DNA from 3 places in the Mesorhizobium sp. WSM4848 genome. Region 2 is predicted to be linked to each of the others. Evidence: predicted binding sites of a transcription regulator. Region 2 holds the regulator's gene; each other region holds the start of a gene.
The links. Region 2 encodes PhoB, which activates phosphate uptake and scavenging genes when phosphate is short. Its sites were predicted from a motif close to TGTCATNNANCTGTCAT; they were not measured.
Positions count from the first base shown of each region.

Region 1: olsB (l-ornithine N(alpha)-acyltransferase) is a predicted target of PhoB. The motif match lies at 1,250-1,266, and genes of this name have one in related genera.
Region 3: AC0L16_RS02865 (BtaA family protein) is a predicted target of PhoB. The motif match lies at 1,534-1,550, and genes of this name have one in related genera.

Region 1 covers NZ_JBVVPX010000023.1:56,702-59,979, reverse strand. Annotated here, with positions in the region: gene grpE (nucleotide exchange factor GrpE) at 1-165, shown strand, start outside; gene olsB (l-ornithine N(alpha)-acyltransferase) at 311-1,186, opposite strand; gene AC0L16_RS20710 (ATP-binding protein) at 1,364-3,278, opposite strand, start outside.
Region 2 covers NZ_JBVVPX010000030.1:26,001-29,278, forward strand. Annotated here, with positions in the region: gene pstB (phosphate ABC transporter ATP-binding protein PstB) at 1-392, shown strand, start outside; gene phoU (phosphate signaling complex protein PhoU) at 431-1,138, shown strand; gene phoB (phosphate regulon transcriptional regulator PhoB) at 1,155-1,844, shown strand; gene AC0L16_RS23995 (ROK family protein) at 1,895-3,142, opposite strand.
Region 3 covers NZ_JBVVPX010000002.1:103,831-107,108, forward strand. Annotated here, with positions in the region: gene AC0L16_RS02860 (class I SAM-dependent methyltransferase) at 1-240, opposite strand, end outside; gene AC0L16_RS02865 (BtaA family protein) at 237-1,484, opposite strand; gene AC0L16_RS02870 (hydantoinase B/oxoprolinase family protein) at 1,796-3,278, opposite strand, start outside.

The DNA.
Region 1 (3,278 bases), on a different contig from region 2:
CCGGCCAACACGGTGGTCCAGGTCGTGCAGCCAGGCTATTCGATCGGCGAGCGGGTGCTGCGGCCGGCCATGGTCGGCGTTGCCAAGGGCGGTCCCAAGCATGTGGCTGGTGAAGCGCCGGTCGAGCCAGGGCCGGTGAATGAGCAAGCTGAGAAGGATGCGTAAGTTAGGGGAGTAGGGGAGTAGGGCAGTACGGGAGTAGGGGATAACGCTACCTGCGGTAAAGCAGAGCAATTGCCTACTCCGGCCAGTGCCTTCTCTTTCCCCTACTCCCCTACTCCCCTACTGCCTTATTCCCTTACTACCCTACTCACGCCGCGAAGCGCTGGGCTTCCCCGCCATAATAATTGACGTAGCGGGCGCCGATCTCCTTGACCGGCATCACCACGAACACGTCGACCGTCGAGAATTCGCGGTCGATGACGCAGCCGTCGCCGATCCGCGCGCCGACGCGCAGATAGCCCTTGACCAGCGGCGGCATCGCCGCGATCGCGGCCTTGGCGTTGACCGCCTCGATCGGCATCAAATCCATGGGGCAGTAGCGCCCGGCGACCGCGCGCACGTCCCAGGCCGATTTCGTCCGGCAGTGATGGGCGAGATAGGTCAGCGCTTCGGCGTGCGCCGCCGGCACGGTGCCGGGGAACGAGGCGCAACCGGTCATCACGCCGATCCCATAATGGTTGATATAGGCCCAAATACCTTGCCAGAGCGCCTCGATGGTGCGCTTCGAACGGTATTCCGGCAAGACGCAGGAGCGGCCGAGCTCGAGGAAACGCTGGCCGGGGTGGCGGGCGATAAGATTGGTCAGCTCAAACTCGCCCTCGGAATAGAAGCCGCCGGCCGCTGCCGCGATTTCCTGCCGCAACAGGCGGTAGGTGCCGACAATGCGGCGATGCTCGGGACCGGATAGCGAGGTGTCGAAGACGAGCAGGTGATCACAGAGCGGATCAAAATGGTCGGCGTCGCGGCGGTCCTGCACCTGAAACAGGGTTTTCCTGGCGCCGAGCTCGTCATAGAATACCCGGTAGCGCACTTCCTGCGCGGCGGCGATCTCGGCCTCGTTGCGTGCGAGCCGCACTTCGAGGTTGCCGATACGGCCAAGCGCTTCGCCTTTTATGACGGCATCGACGTTACGCCCGGTGAGCAAAGCACCGCTGGCGTTCGGCCGAGCGTCACATTCCGGCATAACTGTATGCACGAGTGATTCTCCTTCGAGCCATCCCTCTTGGCACGGGGATACGGTGTAGGTGCAACAGGATTGTGACAGTACCGTGATGCGGCCCTGCCGGCAATACTTCGTCGGCTGGGCAACCCTTCAACCGGCTATGTTCTGAAGGTAAGCCAGGGAAGGACAGCCGGCAGATCACGCGGCCACGTGGCCCTCGACCGCATGGACCAGCGCGTCGGGGTCGAGCGGCTTGGTGACGAAGCCGCTGGCGCCATGGGCGAGCACTGCGTGGCGGGTCGTTTCCTGACTGTCCGCCGATAGCACCATGATCGGAACCGGCGGCACGGCGGTTTCCTCCTCGTGCCGGCGGATGGCGGCGATGGCGTCCAGCCCATCCATGACAGGCATATGCAGGTCCATCAGCACCACGTCGAAGCGGTACTTGTGGTCGGCGCCGGTGATGGCCTCGACGGCGGCCTTGCCGTTGCCGACCAGTTTCACGCGATGCCCGGCCTTCAGCAGCGTGGCACGGGCAAGCATGGCGTTGATGTCGTTATCCTCAGCGATCAGCACGGACAGACCCCGCCGCCGGCTGCCAATGGCGCGGGCGGATGGTGCGCCGCGCTTTTCCGGCTGCGGCGGGGTGAGGGCAGGCACGCTGCTGGCCAAAAGCACGCGAAGCAACGTTTCGCCACGCACCGGCCTTGCCAGAAAGGTGGCATAGCCGCTGGCGCGGAACTCGCCCAGCATGCCGCGGTCGGTCGGCGCGATCAGTGTGATCGCCTCGCAGTCGGCAAAGCCGCTCTGGCGAAGGCGCTTGAGCAACCTGCCGTCGCCTTCCTCCATGGCCGCATCGACCAAAAGCACGTGGCAGCCTTCGGCGAAGGACGCTGCCTGGGCGGCGGTCGCGGCCAGATCGACCTTGCCGCCATTGGCGCGGATGGTGCGGGCGATGGCGTCGGCCTCGATGGCGTTCTTCGACAGGATCACGGCGCGCCGCCCTGACAGCGCATCCTGACGGCTCTGCGGCGGTTCGGTGGCGGATATTGCAGGGATTTCGAAGACGAATTCCGAACCATGGCCGAGCTGACTCGAAACCGAGATCGTGCCGCCCATGGCGATCACCAGTCGCCTGGAGATGGCAAGACCGAGTCCGGCGCCGCCATGCGCGCGGGTCGAGGTGCCGTCAGCCTGTTCGAATTCCTCGAAGATGCGCTCCAAGTCGTCCTCGTGCAGGCCAGGACCGGTGTCGGTGACGGTGAAGCATATGCGGTCGGTGGTTTCGGTGCGGGCACGAGCGATGCTCACCAACACGCCGCCGCTGTCGGTGAACTTGATGGCGTTGCCGATGAGGTTGAGCAGCACCTGCCTGACTCTTCCAGGATCGGCTGATATCATCTGCGGCACGTCGGGTTCGACATGGCAGCCAAGGCCGATATTCTTGGCGAAGGCGCGCGCCGCCAGGAGTTCTACGATGTTGTCGGCGATCTCGCGCACCGACATTGGCTGCGGTTCGGGATCGAAGCGGCCGGCCTCGATCTTGGAATAGTCGAGCAGGTCCTCGATCAGCGCCAGCAGCGCGCTGGCCGAGGTCGAGATGGCGCCGACATAGGTCCGTTGTTGCGGCGAGAGCCCGGTGTCCGCCAGCAGCTTAGCCATGCCCATGATGCCGTTCATCGGCGTGCGGATCTCGTGGCTGACGGTGGCGAGGAAGCGCGATTTGGCCTGGCTTGCATATTCGGATCGCTCGCGGGCGGTGATCAGCGACGTTTCGGCGTGCTTGCGTGCGGTAATGTCGCGGGCGATGGCGCGATGCGAGACAGCACCGCTCTCCTTGTCGCGCACCGACAGTTCGATCCATGAGAACCAGCGCGGGCCGCTCGGTGTGCTAATAGCGACGTCGGTGGAGCTCAGGCATTCATGGTCGGAAAAAGCGGCATCGGGAACGATGCCGACGTCGATGCCGAGGTCGGCCAGGGCCCTGCCGGCAAGGTCGCGTTGATCGGCTCCGACAAGCTCGGCGAAAACCTTGTTGGCATAGACGATGTGGCCGTCACGGTCGCGATGGATGACGAGATCGCCAAGCGCGTCGATCAGCCCGCGAAAACGT
Region 2 (3,278 bases):
GCATCGTTGAATCGAGCCTGAAGAAGGCCGGCCTGTTCAACGAGGTCAAGGATCGCCTGCTCGAGTCGGGCACCGGTCTCTCCGGCGGACAGCAGCAGCGCCTGTGCATCGCGCGCGCCATCGCCGTATCGCCGGAAGTGATCCTGATGGACGAGCCCTGTTCGGCGCTCGATCCGATCGCCACCGCCCGCGTCGAGGAACTGATTGACGAACTGCGCCAGAACTACACGATCGTCATCGTCACCCATTCGATGCAGCAGGCAGCGCGCGTGTCGCAACGCACGGCGATGTTCCATCTCGGCTATCTGGTCGAGGAGGGCGCGACCGACAAGATGTTCACCAACCCCGACGACAAGCGCACCCAGGACTACATCACCGGCCGATTCGGCTGAGCGGTCCGGCGGCGAATTTCGAACACGAGGACAGTATCATGGGTGAACACACCGTCGCATCTTTCGACGAGGAACTGGAGCACATCGACAGGCTGATCCGCGATATGGACGAGCTCGCCGCCGCGATGGTCGCAGCCTCGATCCGCGCGTTGCTTGCATCAGACAATGCGATGGCGCAGCGCGTCGTCTCGGACGACGCCATCATGGATGCGCGGCAGCGCGAACTCGACGATAGTGCGATCACGCTGATCGCCAAGCGGCAGCCGATGGCGCAAGATCTGCGCGCCGTGGTTGGCGCAATCCGCATGGCCGGCGATCTCGAGCGCATCGGCGACCTGGCCAAGAACATAGCCAAGCGGGTCAGCGCAGTCGGGCAGAGCGCCACGCCGCGTAATCTGTCGCACGGTATCGACACGATGGCGGATCTCGTTCTTGTGCAGCTCCGCGGCGTGGTCGAGCACTATGTGTCGCGCAATGCCGGCGCGTTGAAAGAACTGCGCGCCGACGACCAGAAGATCGACGTGAAATACACGGCGGTTTTTCGCGAACTCCTGACCTACATGATGGAGGATCCGCGCAACATCACCGCCTGCACGCATCTTCTGTTCTGCGCCAAGAATCTCGAGCGTATCGGCGATCATGTCACCAACATCGCCGAAAACGCCTACTTTGTCGTGACCGGGCAGCAATTGCCGGCGGATCGCCCGAAGCTCGACGAAACGACGATGTCGGCGCCGGCGACATGACAGGAGTGACCGGCCGATGATCGCGCCGCGCATCATGGTGGTGGAGGATGAAGAGCCGCTGGGCGTCCTCCTCCGTTACAATCTGGAATCCGAAGGCTATCAGGTCGAGGTGGTGACGCGCGGCGACGAGGCCGAAATCCGGCTGCAGGAGAACGTGCCCGATCTTCTGGTGCTCGACTGGATGGTGCCGGCGGTTTCCGGCATCGAGCTTTGCCGGCGCCTTCGGGTGCGTCCCGAAACCGAGCGGCTGCCGATCATCATGCTGACCGCGCGCGGCGAGGAGAGCGACCGGGTGCGCGGCCTTTCGACCGGAGCCGACGACTATCTGGTCAAGCCGTTCTCGACACCGGAATTCATGGCCAGGGTCAAGGCGCTGCTGCGCCGCGCCAAGCCGGAAGTGCTGTCCAGCGTGCTCAAGGTCGGCGACATCATGCTCGATCGTGAATCGCACAGGGTCTATCGCAAGAAGAGCGAGATCCGGCTCGGGCCGACCGAATTCCGGCTGCTCGAATTCATGATGCGGCACCCGGGCCGGGTCTTCTCGCGCAGTCAGTTGCTCGACAATGTCTGGGGCGAGACGATCTACATCGACGAGCGCACGGTGGACGTCCATGTCGGCCGGTTACGCAAGGCGGTCAACAATGGTCGCATGCCCGATGTCATCCGCACCATCCGTGGCGCTGGCTACGCGATCAGGGAAGACTAGCTGATATTCAGGTGAGGCCGGCCTGCGAATGGCTGAGTCCTCGTTCGGACTCAGGCCACGTCTCTCCTGATCGTGCCGGACTTGCCTTGTGCGCCGGGCGCAAAAACCTCCTGGTCGACGAAGGTCAACGCGCGCATGGCGCAGCCTTCGCGGATCAGCGGCAGCTCGTTCGGCTCGGTGTCGAAGGAAATCGAACCCGAATGCTGGCCGCCGGCGGTCTGGGCGATGGCCTCGCGCAGGGCCGGCTCGATCAGGTCGAAGGCGGCAGCGCTGGCGCCGACCATGGCCACCGGCGCCGGATCGATCAGCGCGAACAGGCTGCCGAGCCCGAAGCCGAGCGCTTCGCCGGCCTTGCGGTAGGCTTCGCGCTCCGGTCCGTCCGTCTCGCGCGCCCGGGCCGCCAGTGCCCGCATCTCGGCGTCGCTGACATCGGCGACCGGCTCTGCGTTCTCGCTCAATTGCCTTGCGTTGCGCCAGATGGCGTAGTTGCCGGCATAGGCCTCGACGCAGCCGCGCCGCCCGCAGCGGCAAAGCGCGCCGCCCGGCCGATGAATCATGTGGCCGAATTCGCCGCCTGAGGAGTGGGTGCCGGTGAACAATTCGCCCTTCAGCACCAGCCCCATGCCGATGCCGTGCGAGAGCAGGATGGCGATGAAATCATCGCGGTAGCGATCCGGGTGGCGCCAGCGCAGCGCCACGGCCATCATGTTGCTGTCGTTCTCCATGATGGCCGGGATGCCGAACTCGCGTTCCAGAATGTCGGCGAAGGCGATGTTCGTCTGCGGCGTGATCGGCGACCACAACATGGCGCGCGCATGGGAATCGGTGATGCCCTGGATCGCCAGCGCGATGCGGGCGACGCTTTGGACATCGAGGTCGGGATCTTCGAGCCGGCGCCGGACGATGGCGACACATTCGCCGATCAGCGCGTCGCGCGACATGGTCAGCGTGTCCAGCCGGCGCTGTTCCTCGGCGACCACTTGTCCGGCATAATCGATGACGGCGACCGACAGGAAATTCAGCGACAACACGACGGTCAACACCGCAGCGGCTTGCGGATTGAGGCTGAGGCCGACCTGCGGTCGGCCGCGTTTCAGCGAAACCGTCTCGCTCGCCTTGCTCTCGGCCAGGATGCCTTCCTGGATCAGGTCGGAAGAGATCGCCGATATGGTCGAATGGCTGAGGCCGGTGGTTGCGGCGATCTCGGTCCGCGACGGCTGGCCTGCGCGGCGTACCGCCGAAATCACCATCGCCCGGTTGCGCCGGCGCAGATCGTCATGGCGGATTCCGACCGACATTTTTGCTTCTCCTCATCGCCGCGGCCGCTCATGAATCGGAAGCCGTCGGTAATGTCCGACAAATACTGGCAGAAGCAGAAGGGCCTGTCATTATTTATTCCGAGCCTCGAAAAAAAGCCAAACAGGACATCAAAAT
Region 3 (3,278 bases), on a different contig from region 2:
GCGGGCGTCGGGATACAGGCGGGCGGCGAGGACGATGTTGCGGCCGGTGCCGCAGCCAAGCTCGAGCACGGTGCCGCGCGCCGGCACTTCCAGCCCTGATATCAGCCGGTCGCGGCCGAGCAGGTAATATTTGCGGGTCAGGTCGTAGATGTGGCGCTGCCAGCGGTAGACGCCGTCCATCAGTTCGCCGTGGTCGGCCGGCGCTTCGGCGTGCCTGGCCGGCAGTTCGGTCGCGCTCATGCGGGCTGCTTCACATAGAGGTGGAAGCCGCCATAGATGGCCGAACGGTCGCGGGCCGAGAATTCGCGCGAGGCCTCGTCCGCATAGCTCCACTGGTCGAGCAGCGAATTCGAGACACGGCCGGGCAACAGGCTGGGTTCGGCGGCGGTGCGGAAGATGACGCGGGCATGAGTGGACGCGGTGCGGGTGATCTCGGCCCACAGCGCATTGAGCTGGTCGTCGGTCATCCAGTCCTGTGCGTCGAGCAGGACGAAGCGGTCGACGGAACCGGCATCCTTGCCGGCAAGCAATTCGACCAGATTGGCATGGTGGATGGCGACGCGGCCGACATTGTTGCGGATCGCCTGATAGTTGCGTTTTTCGAGATAGGCAGGCAGCGCCGCCTCGCCGGGATTGGGGTAGCGGCGGGCAAAAGCCTGCCAGGCGAAATAGTTGTTCTCTAGCGGAAAATCGCAGGCGAGCTTTTCCAGCCGGGCCTTCAGCACGCTGGCCATGGTGCCGTCGCCCGAGGTGATCAGCGAATCGTACTGTGCCGGGGGAATGCCGAGGCCGAACAGCGAGGCTTTTCGCGATGTTGCCCATTTCAGCAGCGGCTTTTCGAAGACCGGCGCCAGCTCGTCGTCGAAGAAGCGGCGCTGGTCGGCGAGGCTTTTGGCTTCCATGATGCGGGCCGGATCGACGCCGAATAATTTGGCGGTGCGATGGCCCATGGCAATGAACAGGCCGAGCAGGCCGGTCTGGTAGAAATTGCCGTCGAAGACGGCGATGCGGCGACGCCGGCGCCAGTTGCGATGTTCCCAGTAATGGCGGCTGACCGGGTCGAGATGCGGCGCGATGAAGCGGTCGTAGGCTTGCGAATTGTGACGGGTCTCGGCAGCGCCGAAGAAACGGAACAGGTCGCCCTGCGACGGCAGATGGCGCACCGCTTCGAGCTTCATGCGGTTCAGCGCGATATGGGCGGCGTTGAGATCGACGGCGTCGATCCGTTCGGGTGACCGGGTGAGATAGGCAAGGATGTTGCAGCCGCCCGAGGCGATGGTGACGACGCGGTGGCCCTGGCCAAGCTGCATTGCCTCCATGTCGACGTCGGGGTCTTCCCAGATTTGCGGATAGACGAGGCCGGAAAACAGCAAGGCGAAGAGCCGCTCGGAGAGGCCAGCCTTGGACAGCGGGCGATTCTGGTAGACGGCCTTGCCAACTTGCTTGCCGCGGCGAAAAACCAGTTCTCCGGAAACATCCGTCATGACAAGGCGATTCCCCGTTTGCTCTGGCGCAAGCGGGTAGCGCAGGTGGATGACAGGCCGGTGACAGTCGGAGGCATCGATAATTCTACTCCGGCGGTCATCTGATGCGGTTTTCTGTGCTACTACAGCGCCGCGCGTCCCCAAGGACGCGCAAAGGACGCTGTAGCATTTTGATTTTGCGCATGATCCTTTCCGAAAATCGTTCCGATTTTCGGGGTCATGCGCGATGCTCACGGACCCAAATGTCCGCTCCGCTTCGGTTCTCGAAAACCACCCCACCTGACTCGCCGGAGCGAATTCTGGATGCCTCCTTAGCGGCGGCCGAATCCGCCCGGCGTCGGCGTCGTCACGATGACGGCTTCGCCGGCCTCGAGCAGCGTCTGGTCGCAAGCCTTCAGGACTTCGATGCGGCCATCCTTGCGGCGGACCTTGGTCGAGCCGACCTCGCCATCGCCGCCGCCGTCCAGGCCTTGCGGCGGGCGGTTGCGATGTGAGGACAGGATCGCGCATTCCATCTTTTCGAGGAAACGGATGGTGCGCTCGGTGCCGTCGCCGGCACTCCATTTGCCTTTGCCGCCGGAGCCTTCGCGGATGTGGAAATCCTCGAGCAGGACGGGGAACCGCAACTCCAGCACTTCCGGGTCGGTCAGGCGCGAATTGGTCATGTGGGTGTGGACGCCGGAGGTGCCGGCAAAGCCGCGACCGTTGTTCATCCGGCCTGCCGGCGAGCCGGAACAGATCGTCTCGTAATACTGGTACTTTTTGTTGCCGAAGGTGAGGTTGTTCATCGTGCCTTGCGCATTGGCCATCGCGCCCATGGCGCCGAACAGCGCATTGGTGACATGCTGCGAGGTTTCGACATTGCCGGCGACGACCGCGGCAGGGTAGGTCGGCTTCAGCATGCAACCCTCGGGAATGATGATGTGGATCGGTCTCAGACAGCCGGCATTCATCGGGATCATGTCCTCGACCATGACGCGAAAGGCATAGAGCACGGCTGCGCGGGCGACCGGCTCGGGGGCGTTGAAGTTGTTCTTCATGACCGGCGACGTGCCGGTGAAGTCGACGGTCGCCTCACGCTTTTGCCGGTCGATCGATATCTTCACCTTGATGATTTGGCCGGTGTCGGTCGGATACTCGTATGCGGAGCTGTCGGGCAACCGCTCCAGCACGCGGCGCACGCTTTCGGCGGCATTGTCCTGGACATGGCCCATATAGGCCTCGACGACGCCAAGGCCGAAATGCGCGACCATCTGGCGCAGCTCGGCAACACCCTTTTCATTGGCGGCAATCTGCGCCTTGAGGTCGGCGATGTTCTGGTGCGGATTGCGTGCCGGATAGGGGTGGTCGGTGAGCAGCGTCTCCAGCTCCTTCTCGCGGAACCGGCCGCGATCGACGATGCGGAAATTGTCGAACAGCACGCCTTCCTCGTCGACGGTGGTGGCGAGCGGCGTCATCGAGCCGGGCGCCGTGCCGCCGATATCGGCATGATGGCCGCGCGAGGCGACGTAGAAGAGGATCTCCTCCCCCCTTGAGGGGGAGGTGCCGCCGAAGGCGGCGGTGGGGGTCTCCCCAGAAGGCACCGCCAGAGCGTCGAACCCAGTCGAGCCGACCCCACCCGGCCGCGGAGCCTGTCCTCGGGCTTGCCGGAGGCAAGACCCGTGGGCGGCCACCCTCCCCTCAAGGGGGAGGGAAAAGACAGGCGTCACCACCGTAATGTCAGGCAGATGCGTGCCGCCATTATAAGGCGCATTCAGAGCAAAGACGTCGCCGGGGTGAATGTCTCCGGAATTG